4 regions of the Klebsiella planticola genome follow, and region 3 is predicted to be linked to each of the others. Evidence: predicted binding sites of a transcription regulator. Region 3 holds the regulator's gene; each other region holds the start of a gene.

Region 1 (3,150 bases), 770 kb from region 3:
AGCTTGCCGATGCTCATCATCGGCGCATTTCAGCTTAACCGGAGCCAACTGATGAAAAAATCTCTCTCATTACGTTATCTTGCGACCTCGCTGGGACTGGCGTTGGGGCTGGCATCGGCGGCCCAGGCGGCCGATACCACTCTCTCGCCGGGAAAAATAAAAATAGCCATGGAGGTGGCCTACCCGCCATTTGAATCCTGGCAGGATGACGCCATCGTGGGTTTCGATGCCGAACTGGCGGCGCTGCTTAGCCAGAAAACAGGCTTAACGCTCCAGCTGGTGGATACGAAATTCAGCAGCCTGATCCTTGGCCTGAGCGGCGGTCGTCAGGATGCGGTGATCTCGGCGCTCTATATCACTGAGGAACGTACCCGTCAGGCGGATGCTATCCCGTACGCCAACACCGGGGCCTATATTATGGTGCGCAGCGACAGTCCCGTTGCGCCGCAAACGGAACACGATCTCTGTGGGCTCACCGTCGGACTACAGCAGGGCACCTCATGGGTGAAAAAGCTGCAGGCGCTGTCGGCGGGCGAATGCCAGCAGCAGGGCAAAGGGGCTATCGAGATAAAAGAGTTCCCGACCTCGCCGGAGACGCTGCAGGCGCTGCTCTCCGGAAATATTCAGGCGCAGGTAGATATCGCTGGCGTGGTCAGCCTGTTTACCCAGCGTAGCAAAGGCCGCCTGAAGGTGAGTTCCCCGCAGACGATTTATCCGCAAACGCTGGGGATTTACGTTCGCAGAGGGAATACGGCGCTGGCGCAACAGCTGACTTCGGCATTGAAAACGCTGCGTGACAACGGGGAATATCATGCTTTGCTGCAGAAATATGCCGTCTACGGTATTACCGATAACGCGCCGCAGCTCTGAGATGAAAAGCGGAAATGTTGCGATAAACGAGCCATTTAATGAGATGTACGTCACGTTTTATGGCTGATTATCTCTCGAATGAAACTTAATTCTCATAGTTATCAATTGATTAGTGTGTTTTTGCCATCATTTGTGTATTCAGTGTGTAAAATTACACACTGATCACAATTCCTCTCCCGTCCGCATGTTTTAATTCCCCTCACCAAAACAGAGAGGAATTCATATGAAACACATGATGATTTGCTGCGGCGCTGGCGTAGCCACCAGCACCGTAGCTTTAAATAAACTGCAGGACTTCCTGAAAAAAGAAAATATCCTCGATAAGGTTCGTATTTCACAAGGTACCGTCGCGGAAGCTAAAACCCGTGACGATGTCGATTTTATCGTCTCGACGTCGCCCGTTGCGCTGTCCGTTCCGGTCATCAACGCTCTGCCGCTATTAACCGGCATGGGTACCGATAAAGTGTTCAGCAGCGTGAAAGAATTAATTCTCGCCGAGGGTTAAGCCATGTTTATTGTTGATTACATAGTGGGGTTAGGCGCGTCGGTAATGATGCCGCTGATATTTATGCTCCTCGGTTTATTATTACGACTGTCCCTCAGTAAAGCCCTGAAAGCGGGCTTAATGGTGGGGATCGGGTTTATCGGCTTAAGCATTACCGTGAATCTGATGATCGATTCTCTTACGCCCGTCAGCCACGCGCTGGTAGAGCGTTTCGGTCTGAATCTGAACGTGCTGGATGTGGGCTGGCCCGCAGCGGCGGCGGTGGCGATGGGAACGCGCGTCGGAGCGCTGGTGATTCCGGTGTGCGTGGCGATTAACGTGCTGATGCTGTACACCAAAACCACCCGGGTGTTGAACGTTGATATCTGGAACCTGTGGCATCACGCGTTTACCGGCTCGCTGGTGACGATTATTACCGATAGCCTGTGGCTGGGGATATTTGCCGCCGGGATTAACTGCATTATTACGATGGTGATTGCCGACCGCACCAGCGGCGATGTCGAAAAATATTTAAATCTCCCGTCTATTTCGGTGCCACATGGTTTTTCCGCCTCATTTGTTCCGGCGGCATGGCTGGTGAATGCTATTGTCGACCGTATTCCGGTGGTGCGTGATATTAAAATTGATACCGAAGTGATTCAGCGGAGATTATCTATTCTCGGCGACCCGGCTTCTCTCGGGGCCATTATCGGCGCGCTGCTCGGCATTATTGCCGGAATTGAAGTAAAGGCTATTTTGCAAACGGCGATTACCATGGCGGCGGTGATGACCATTATTCCACGGATGGCGAAGATGCTGATGGAAGGGGTCTATCCGATCAGCGAACGTATTCAGGAAATTGCTCAGTCGCGGGCCGGATCGTTTGGTAAAATCGCCATTGGTCTGGACTCTGCCGTCAGCGTCGGCCATCCGGTGACGCTGTCCGTTTCGATGCTGATGATTCCGGTGATGCTGGTCCTCGCGGCAATCATTCCCGGCAACCAGTTCCTGCCTTTTGCGTCATTAACCGGTTTACCCTTCGCCTTTGTTCTGGTGACGGCGGTATGCCGCGGCGATATGTTCCGCACGCTGCTGACCGGGCTGTTAACCTTGAGCCTGGCGCTGCTGATTGGTACCAACCTGGCGCCGATTGTCACCAGTACCGCAGTCAGTACCGGCTTCTCGCTGCCGCAGGGCACCACCAGTATCAGTAGCGTGGATTATGCCGGGGCGATGTTGCCATGGGCGATTATCCAGAGTTTCCACCTCAAAGAGATTGGCGTCGGGATTCTGACCCTCTGTACCCTCGCGCTGGTGTTGTGGAACCGCCGCAAACTGGCACAGGAAAATGAACGGCCGACAGAGACGGCGACGGAGGCAGGAAAATGATGTTTAGCGCTCAGCGAGTCGTGACGTTTAACGAGGCCGTGAGTCGGACGGCCTTACTGACCCGCCTTGCCCAAAGTCTGCTGGCGGATGGCCTGGTAAAACCGAGTTTCACCGACGGCGTGCTCGCTCGTGAGGAGGTCTACCCGACGGGGATCTTTATGGAGACCCACAGCGTTGCCATTCCGCATACCGAGTTTGAGCATGTTAACCACACCGGGTTTGCTATCGGTATCAATCGGGCCGGCGTAGCGTTTCACCGTACCGATGAGCCGGAAGAGGTGGTGGTGCCGGAGATCGTGGTGATGATGGCCATTGATAAAACTTGCGAAAAAGTGGCAATTATTCAATCCTTATTCGCATTATTAGCCGATCGCGATCGCGTTAACGATATCGTTAAAATGACGCCA
Region 2 (3,150 bases), 1.3 Mb from region 3:
GCGGCGGGCAATCGCCTGACCAATATTGCCCATCCCCAGCAGGCCGATACGTTTACCGCTCACCTGGGTGGCCAGCGGCATGCACCCCTTCTCCCAGCGGCCTTCTCGTACGAAACGATCGCCCTGACACAGATTGCGGGAACCGGCCAGCAGCAGCCCCATTGCCAGGTCCGCCACGTCGTTAGTCAGCACGCCGGAAGTGATGGAAACCTGAATCTGCCGGGAGCAAACATACTCTAAATCCACCGCATCGGTGCCCACACCGAAAATGGCAATCAGACCCACGTGCGGCAGCAGTTCGAGGACGCTGTTCTGCACTCCGATATCCCCTCGGGTGACAACGGCTGCAATATTCTCTCCCTGCTCACGCAGAAAACCGATGGGATCCTCCTGTTCGTACAGACGCAGCAGCGGGAAGTCGGCCGCCAGCTGTTCCTGCAAGGCATCAATAACGGGGGCCACTAAGAGGATGGCGCGGGTAATAGTACTCTTCATCAGATCACCTGTTTGACGGTTCATTACGACAGTAGCCACTATCAAACGGTTTTTTAGCCGAACGTTTTGCGATCTGCATCACGCTGAATCGTGTTAAAAATTGCTGTTACGGTGTCCGTGATCGCTAAGACAAAAACCCGGTTTTACGCGGGGACAAGCGACGAAGCGTTAACGTTCTGCTAACAGGGCTGCGCCGCCGTTCAGGCAGGATTAAATGGTTTCGCCCATCGACAGGCGATAGTGCAGATCGACTTTCTCTATGGTTGGCAGTCCTTTGATTTTCTTAATTAAAATCTCAGTGGCCACCTTACCCATTTCATAGCGTGGAGTCAGAACGCTTGCCAGCCGCGGGGTGACGATCTGGCCAATCTCCAGACCATGAAAACCGGCGATCGCCAGCTCCTGCGGCACCGCGATACCCGATGCAAGGCACTCCTGTAACACGCCCACCGCCAGGTCATCATTAGTGCAGAGAATCCCGTCCATAGCGGCGTACATCTGCCGCGCCAGATTCATCATGCCGGTGCCAATCGACACCGACGACACCTTATTGGGGGCAATGCGCCCCGTCGGCAGTCCGGCATTCTCCATCGCCTGACAATAGCCGGCGTAGCGCTGCTCATCGCGGACATCGGACATCGACCCAAAATAGATAATGTGCCGCTTGCCGCTCGCCAGCAGCATCGTGGTCATGTCAAAACCGGCTTTGAAGTTGTCAAACCCGACATTGATTCGCCCCGGGTTCTCCGCCAGTCCCATCACCTCCGCGATCGGGATTTTCGCCGCATTGAGGTATTTGTCCGCCCGCAGCGTATGGAGCGACTCAGTCAGCAGCAAGCCTTTGACATGAAAGGCCAGTACGGCGGCAATCTGCTCCTCTTCACGCTGGCGGTCGTAATCGTAATTGACCACCAGCGTCTGATAGCCATGAGCCGCGGTCACCGACTCGATGCCAGCCAGCAGGTCGGCGAAGATTTGATTATGAAAAGAGGGAATCAGCACGCCGATGCGCGGGACGGCGACGCTGGTCATCGCCGGATTGTCGGGATCGGGCTCGTAACCAATTTCCGCAATCACGCTGGCGATACGCTCCGCCGTCTCCGGTTTTACTTTATCCGGCGTACGTAAATAGCGGCTGACGGTCATTTTGGTTACGCCAGCCAGCGCTGCAATATCATTGAGCGTAATGCGTTGTGCTTTCATCTATCGACCCGTCAAATACATCCACTGCATCAGGCCATTATGCCTGCCGCTGAAGAAAAAGAGAATCGAACCCTTCCCCCGTTAACCCCTTGAGCAGCGGTAATTTCCACGCGGCTTCACGTTTAACGTAACCCCTTTTCGTAACACTATTTTGAGTGATCTCCATCACAGATTTAAGCGGCGAAAATCCGTGATATAGAGCACAGGTTGTTGCGGTTTGTTTTTTGCCAGTCAGGAATTAAAACGCCCAGCATCATTTATATTCAGCCGTTAATCAGGATATCAAGATGAAAGATCTTTTCAGCTTACAAGGCAAACGTATTTTAATTACTGGCGCAGGACAAGGCATTGGTTTTGTCATGGCGCAAGGCCTTGCACAATATGGCGCAGAAATTATTATCAACGATATTTCAGCGTCCCGGGCAGATGATGCGGTGATGAAATTACGTGATGAAGGTGCGATTGCCCATTCGGCCGTATTTAATGTGACCGATGCCGATGCGGTCGAAAATGCGATTGCTAAAATCGAAGAAGAAACCGGCGCTATTGATGTGTTATTCAATAATGCGGGTATTCAGCGACGCCATCCGTTTACCGAATTTCCGGTCCAGGAGTGGAATGATGTTATTTCCGTTAACCAGACCGCGGTATTTCTGGTTTCGCAGGCCGTGGCTAAACGCATGGTCAGCCGTCAGCGCGGAAAAATCGTCAATATCTGTTCCATGCAGAGCGAGCTGGGACGCGACACCATTACGCCTTATGCCGCCGCCAAAGGGGCGGTCAAAATGCTGACCCGCGGCATGTGCGTCGAGCTGGCGCGCTATAACATTCAGGTCAACGGTATCGCACCGGGCTACTTTAAAACCGCCATGACCCAGGCACTGGTGGACGATCGCGCCTTTACCGACTGGTTGTGTAAACGCACGCCTGCCAACCGCTGGGGCGATCCGCAAGAGCTGGTCGGTGCGGCGGTGTTCCTCTCCTCCAGAGCATCCGATTTCGTCAATGGTCATCTGTTGTTTGTCGACGGCGGCATGCTGGTTGCCGTCTGATTAAGGAGCGCATTATGGCAGGGCAATGCATTATTTTGATGGGCGTCTCAGGCACCGGCAAAACCACCGTCGGGCAGGCGCTGGCCCAGGCGCTTGGCGCGAAGTTCATCGATGGCGACGATCTGCATCCACGGCAGAATATTGTCAAAATGGCCGCCAGCCAGCCGCTTGATGATGACGATCGCCTGCCCTGGCTGGAGCGGATTGCCGACGTGATTTTCAGCCTGGAGCAAAAGAATGAATCCGGCGTGCTGGTCTGCTCGGCGCTGAAAAAACGCTATCGCGACCGTCTGCGTGAAGGCAGCGACAACCTGCGTTTTCTGTGGCTGACCGGCGACTATGAGTGCATTCTGCAGCGGATGCAGCAGCGTAAAGGCCACTTTATGCCGGAAGCGCTGCT
Region 3 (3,150 bases):
TCGCTGAGAATTAGCCTGATCGCTTCCTGATCGGCTTCCAGCGCGTCGTGAGCGTTTTTACGCAGTAGCCCGCTTTGCCATTGCGGCCATAGCCAGACCATGCCGCCAAAGGCGATAAGGCAGCCGATAAGCGTATCGATAAGCCTGGCGACAATATACTGCTCGCCGTTGAGCGTCAGAAGCTGCAGGGTATACACCGCCGTCACGGTAAAGCCAACCATCGCCCAGCCATAATGCTTGCGAATAATCAGGTAGCTCAGCAGCGTGACGAGCAGCATCGCGGAGAGCGTATAACCCTCCGGGACGTGAAAGTGCAGCGCCAGGCCGGCGATAGCCAGACCGGCAAGTGTACCTGCCGCCCGATGGACGATACGTACCCGCGTCGCGCCGTAGCCGTTTTGGGTCACAAAAAGCACCGTCATCAGGATCCAGTAAGGCTTGGGAAGGTTCAGGGCGCTTCCCATCAGGCTCGCGGCCGTTAGCATCACGCAGATACGCGCAGCGTTACGTAGCGCCGGCGATTTTAATGAGAGATAGCTCTTTAGCGCGGGCAGCAGCGGCAGACGGCGCTCTTTATCCGCCATCAGGTTGCGAGCATACAGCGGGCGCTGGGTACGCAGCACCCGGGCTATTCGGCTGAAGTGCCAGGCGCAGAACTGCCCTACCGGGTTGTCCGGATGCTGCCAGGCGATTTTCTCCAGCGCGCCGATTTGCTTATCCATATGAAAGCGTTGCGGGTAGCGGTGGTAGAGAATGTCATCGGCCAGCACCCGCAGGCGTGCGGCAACGGTTTGTGCGTTCCAGCGGATCACCGCCTCGGCATGGCTGCGCTCTACCAGTTTTTGTACTTCTTCGGGTTGGTGCAGGCTGACGGAGATATGTTCCTGCAAATCCAGCGCCATCTGAAATGCCCGCAGCAGGCGCTTGTGGTCATTGCGCTAGTTCGCCGCCAGCATATGCATCTGCTGGTAGCATTGGGTGATCAGGTCCACCACCTTCTGCTGGCGCGTGAGCAGCGGCGGCAGTGAAGTGGTGGGATCGATATGCTGGGTCAGCAGGCTGTATTTGGCTTCGCAGTAGTTAGCCAGCTCGCGATAAAGCAGGCTCAGCGATTCGCGCAGCGGCTGCTCGCGCCATAGCCAAAACCAGAACCAGTTAAACAGGCCGTACCACAGCGTCCCGAGGGCGTAGATCAGCAGTGGCTCCCAGACGGGCATGTTCCCGGCAAGGCTCAGGGTAAAGATTGCGGCAATTAACGACGCGGGCAGAAGCCTGGCGTGCAGAGAGCTGATCTCCGCCGTTACGCCCAGCAGTAGCGCCAGGCCGCTGAGAATCAAGGGCAGCGGGATATCCTGCTGAAGAAGAAGCTGGACCACCAGGCTACAGCCGGCAAACAGCGAGCCGCCAATAATCAGACGTTTAAAAAAGCGTTTGTGCGGCGTATCCAGACCGGCGACGTTACAGCAGGCGGGCACCAGCGAAAACAGCAGACCTTGCTGTAAGTGACCGAGGAGGAGACCGATTGCGACAGGCAAACACAACACCAGCGTTTGCCGCAGTGCATAGTTGACTTCCGGGTGGTAAATCAGCCTGCGCCACATAGAGGGAAAACAAAAACGGCGTGTTGCGCAAGCAACACGCCGTTTTATCGACTTAACGCGTACCGTATACGACGATAGTTTTACCGTGTGCGGAGATCAGGTTCTGATCTTCCAGCATCTTCAGGATACGGCCAACGGTCTCGCGGGAACAGCCAACGATCTGACCAATTTCCTGACGGGTAATTTTAATTTGCATACCATCAGGGTGGGTCATCGCATCCGGCTGTTTTGCCAGGTTCAACAGCGTCTGAGCGATGCGCCCGGTGACGTCGAGGAAGGCAAGGTTACCCACTTTTTCTGAGGTCACCTGCAGACGGCGAGCCATCTGCGACGACAGGCGCATCAGGATATCCGGGTTAACCTGAATGAGCTGACGGAATTTTTTGTAGGAGATTTCGGCCACTTCACATGCGGTTTTCGCACGTACCCAGGCGCTACGCTCCTGGCCTTCTTCAAACAAGCCTAATTCACCGATGAAATCGCCCTGGTTGAGGTAAGAGAGGATCATCTCTTTACCTTCTTCATCCTTGATGAGCACAGCCACAGAGCCTTTGACGATGTAGTACAACGTTTCTGCTTTTTCACCCTGGTGGATCAGCGTGCTTTTAGATGGGTACTTATGAATGTGGCAATGAGACAAGAACCATTCGAGGGTAGGGTCTGTTTGCGGTTTGCCAAGCACCATGCGCGGTTATCCTCTGTTATAAGCTATCTCCGGGTGCCGACACTACACGGCATCCGGGCATGCAATCGTATTGTTTCCCTATGCCTGGGAAACGGCTGGTGAGTTTTCTTCAGCCTGTAATGTGAACTCCTCTGCATACATGCAGTACATCAATGTAATACTGTAGCATCCCGACTGTTTTAGCATAGCTTTTGCCGCATGTCTCCTGGTGTCTCGCTTCAGCATGATGCAGGTCGCCTTCCGTTGCGAGAATTGTTATGTACGCGTAATCTGTCAGGAAAATTGCAACCTCGGAGTTAAATTTTATGCAAGCTCGTGTGAAATGGGTTGAAGGGTTAACCTTCATCGGAGAGTCGGCGTCAGGTCACCAGATTCTGATGGACGGCAACTCCGGAGATAAAGCGCCAAGCCCAATGGAGATGGTGCTGATGGCGGCGGGCGGATGTAGCGCGATCGATGTCGTGTCTATTTTGCAGAAAGGTCGTCACAACGTGACCAACTGTGAAGTCAAGCTGACGTCTGAACGTCGGGAAGAGGCGCCGCGCCTGTTTACCCATATCAACATGCATTTTATCGTCACCGGTAAGGAGCTGAAAGAGGCGGCCGTTTCCCGTGCGGTGGATCTGTCGGCGGAGAAATACTGCTCGGTGGCGCTGATGCTGCAAAAAGCGGTGAATATCACCCACACCTATGAAGTGGTGGAAGGCTAAGCAGCCTTCCCGGAGAGCGGCGCAAACGCCTTATCCGGGAGCCGTGAGTGAAGGACGAAAACCCCGCTTAGCGCCAGGCGCTCGGGGTTTTTTAACGTGGTTAACTGATTTTCTTCCCTTCCATCAGCCGTTCGACTAGCGGCGTCATGATGAG
Region 4 (3,150 bases), 1.7 Mb from region 3:
TATCTGAGCCTGCTCCTGCGAGCAGGCTTTTTTTTACCTTGATATTATCAGGAGTGCATGATGGTCAGTTTAAAATCCTTTCTGCATTATTTCGCCCAGCCTCGCCAACCGGTGCCGTTAAGTGATGTTGAAAAGCAACAGCTACAGGATCTCATTCAGGCGTTTGGTGGGGAGGGGAATATTGTTTATGTCGACGCCTGTATTACGCGTTTGCGGGTCACGGTTAATAATCTGGCGATTGTCGATTCTCAGGCGTTACAGCAGCAAGGGGCGCTGGGCGTAATTATTCTCGGGCAACAGGTTCACGCTATTTTCGGCAAGCAGTCTGACACCCTGCGTCAACTATTAGATGAGCATTTTACTAGCCGGAAATAAAAGTAATAAATAAAAAGGGATAACTCCATATAGAGTTATCCCGAAAACAAGACAAAGACAACAGTGGCAATAATCATTACCGGAGGGTAATTACGACCTTACAGCTGGAGATAAAACACGTTCAGATAACAAAAATACTTTTACCACCAGGCTTCGACCTGAACACCGAAGTTCCACGTATTGCTGGCGGTTTGATCTTCAAACGGTTTGCCATTCTCGGAATCATTGAGATAGGAGGCAAAAATACGTAATTCCGGGCGTGACATAAAGTCCGGGCCATCGGCCAGACCCAGCGCAATGGTGTATTTCTCGCCGGCTTGTTTGTAGTCGGTATTGTTCTTATAGCTGTCTTTCTGGTAGAAACCGCCGACTTCGCCAATCAAACGGACATACTCGGTGAACTGATACTGTCCGCGTGCGACCAGAGAGAGTAAGCGCGTTTTGTTGGTATAGTCGGTGATGTCGTCGGCGGAGCCCCAGGTCAGCACATGGTTAATCGAGAATTTGTCGGTAATCGGAATCAGACCGGTGTTGATCACGCGATAGCCGGTGGCATCGTTGACATAGTTCCACATGTCGTACCAACCGCCGCCCTGGGAGACCATGTTCTGCGCCAGCCCTTTATTTGCATACTGCAGAACCAGCTTGTTGTAGCCGCCCAGCATATCCTGGCTGATTTCACCGGTCAGCATCACGCCGTTATCGGCATCGTACAGCCCACCGTAGCTATCCTGTTTTTTGGTGGTGTTAGGCATTGCGTAGTCGATACCAAATTCGGTCCAGGCGCCTGACCACGGTTTCCAGCCCGCATAGCGCAGATCGACATAGTTGATATTGACGTTGCTGTCGCCATCGACGCGGTAATCGACGTCGTTTGCGTCACCGCGGATCCAGGCAAGTGAAACGGCGCCTGGGCCTAAGCTATAGTTTTCGATCCCGGCGCCGGAACCGGAGATGTTCCAGTATTTGGTATCAATGATGTGCAGATCGTGGCGCTGGTAGTAGCGCTTGCCGCCCCAAATTACCGCGTTAGGATCGCCGGGGATCAGGCCTTTAATTTGCAGGTTCAGCTGACGCAGGCCAAACTGCGCGTCGTCATTGAGGGTGGTTTCGTTATCGTTAGAACCGTCAGAGACCATGCTGACCATGCTATCGAGATAGAAGCTGACGTCATCCTTCTTATACACCTCAGAACCCAACTCCAGCTCGCCATAGGTATCGGATTCGTTACCCAGACGACCAATTTTGTTTTTTTGCCATTCGGCCAGACTGCCATCCCCGGAGACCCCAACCCCGGCACGCATATAACCATGAAAATCAATTCCAGGAACAGAGGCGGAAGCCGCGAGCACGGATGGTGAAATCAGCGCGGCGGCCAACGCAACAGAGACTGTGCGCAGCGTAGTGTTCATGTCTATCCTCTTATTGTTTTGTATTACGTTCACATTAACGATGTCATGAAATGCCTAAACGTAATTTCAGGCAATTTAATGATCGTGATAGTGTGATTAACTGCAAATAAAATGGCGCAATTTGTTACGGTTAGTGAGTCCATTCACAATTTGATGTATTGTGAGCGTAATACTTTTATTGTCATTTTTTAGCATGGTAACGTTGCAGGGCGCGTTTTTTTAAATGGCCCCTGTTACAATCCAGGGATAACAACATAAGGAACCGGACCATGAAGTCGAAAAGCGCAACCTTAGAAGATGTCGCGCGTCATGCAGGCGTCTCCTATCAGACCGTGTCCAGGGTGCTCAATAAATCTGCTAATGTATCCGAGGCCACGCGTCGTAAGGTGGAGAAATCCATTGAGCTGTTGCGGTATGTCCCTAACCGCCTGGCTCAACAGCTGGTGGGCAAGCAAAGTCGGACCGTCGGTCTGGTGACGATTTCACTGTCGTTGCACGCGCCTTCTCAGGTCGCCGCAGCGGTAAAACGCTATGCGAATGTGGAAGGTTATCAGGTGTTAATTTCTATGATTGATGAGAGCGTCAATCAAAGTATTCAGGAATCCATCAATGAGCTGAAGTCCCAGCTGGTTGATAAGGTGATCATCAACGTGCCTCTGGAGACCGAACAGGCCCAGAAAATCGCGGCTGACAACGATGATATCGTTTGTCTCTTTCTCGATGTCGATCCCTACAGCTCCGTGTTTAACGTTTCGTTTAATCCGGCTGACGGCACCCGCGCGAGCGTCAAATATCTGTATGAAATGGGCCATCGGGAGATTGCGCTGCTGGCCGGGCCGGAAAGCTCCGTCTCGGCAAAATTGCGCCTGAAGAGCTGGATAGAGACGCTGGCAGGGTACGGGCTACAGCCGGTGACGGTGATTCGCGGTAACTGGGACGCGCAGAGCGGCTATGCGGGCGCGCTGCAGATGCTGCGTGAGACGCCGAAATTTACGGCGGTGCTGGTGGGGAATGACCAGATGGCGCTGGGGGTACTGAGCGCGTTTCACCAGCATCAGGTGCCGATTCCCGGTGAGAAGTCGGTAATTGGCTGCGATGATACGTATGAAAGCTCATTCTTCTACCCGGCGCTGACGACCGTGTCGCTGGATCTGGATTTACAGGGGAAAGAGGCCGTACGCCGTATTCTTGATAGCGGCGATAGCGAAACCTCGCATACCTCTTCAATCCTGCCAGCCCGGCTGGTAGTGCGTCATTCCACCGGGCCAAAAACGGAGCAGGGGAAAGACCTACAGGCCATTGCAGAACAGCTGCGTGCACTTGCTCATCAACTGAATCCTTAATCTCTCACGGGCGGTTTGCG

The links. Region 3 encodes CRP, which controls carbon source genes, mostly activating them, when cyclic AMP is high. Its sites were predicted from a motif close to ATGTGANNNNNNTCACAT; they were not measured.
Region 1: MC50_RS02360 (PTS sugar transporter subunit IIB) is a predicted target of CRP. The motif match lies at 909-926, and genes of this name have one in related genera.
Region 2: idnO (gluconate 5-dehydrogenase) is a predicted target of CRP. The motif match lies at 1,852-1,869, and genes of this name have one in related genera.
Region 4: MC50_RS14460 (maltoporin) is a predicted target of CRP. The motif match lies at 1,878-1,895, and genes of this name have one in related genera.

Annotation. Positions count from the first base shown of each region.
Region 1 is NZ_CP026047.1:510,157-513,306, reverse strand. Features, by position in the region: gene speB (agmatinase) at 1-38, shown strand, start outside; gene MC50_RS02365 (ABC transporter substrate-binding protein) at 52-870, shown strand; gene MC50_RS02360 (PTS sugar transporter subunit IIB) at 1,094-1,375, shown strand; gene MC50_RS02355 (PTS galactitol transporter subunit IIC) at 1,379-2,743, shown strand; gene MC50_RS02350 (PTS sugar transporter subunit IIA) at 2,740-3,150, shown strand, end outside.
Region 2 is NZ_CP026047.1:2,539,729-2,542,878, reverse strand. Features, by position in the region: gene MC50_RS12345 (2-hydroxyacid dehydrogenase) at 1-495, opposite strand, end outside; gene MC50_RS12340 (LacI family DNA-binding transcriptional regulator) at 706-1,698, opposite strand; gene idnO (gluconate 5-dehydrogenase) at 1,986-2,750, shown strand; gene MC50_RS12330 (gluconokinase) at 2,765-3,150, shown strand, end outside.
Region 3 is NZ_CP026047.1:1,275,565-1,278,714, reverse strand. Features, by position in the region: partial or broken gene MC50_RS06295 (YccS/YhfK family putative transporter) at 1-1,601, opposite strand, end outside; gene crp (cAMP-activated global transcriptional regulator CRP) at 1,654-2,286, opposite strand; gene MC50_RS06285 (OsmC family protein) at 2,592-2,996, shown strand; gene MC50_RS06280 (phosphoribulokinase) at 3,097-3,150, opposite strand, start outside.
Region 4 is NZ_CP026047.1:2,983,194-2,986,343, forward strand. Features, by position in the region: gene MC50_RS14455 (glucose PTS transporter subunit EIIB) at 61-375, shown strand; gene MC50_RS14460 (maltoporin) at 516-1,787, opposite strand; gene MC50_RS14465 (LacI family DNA-binding transcriptional regulator) at 2,057-3,130, shown strand.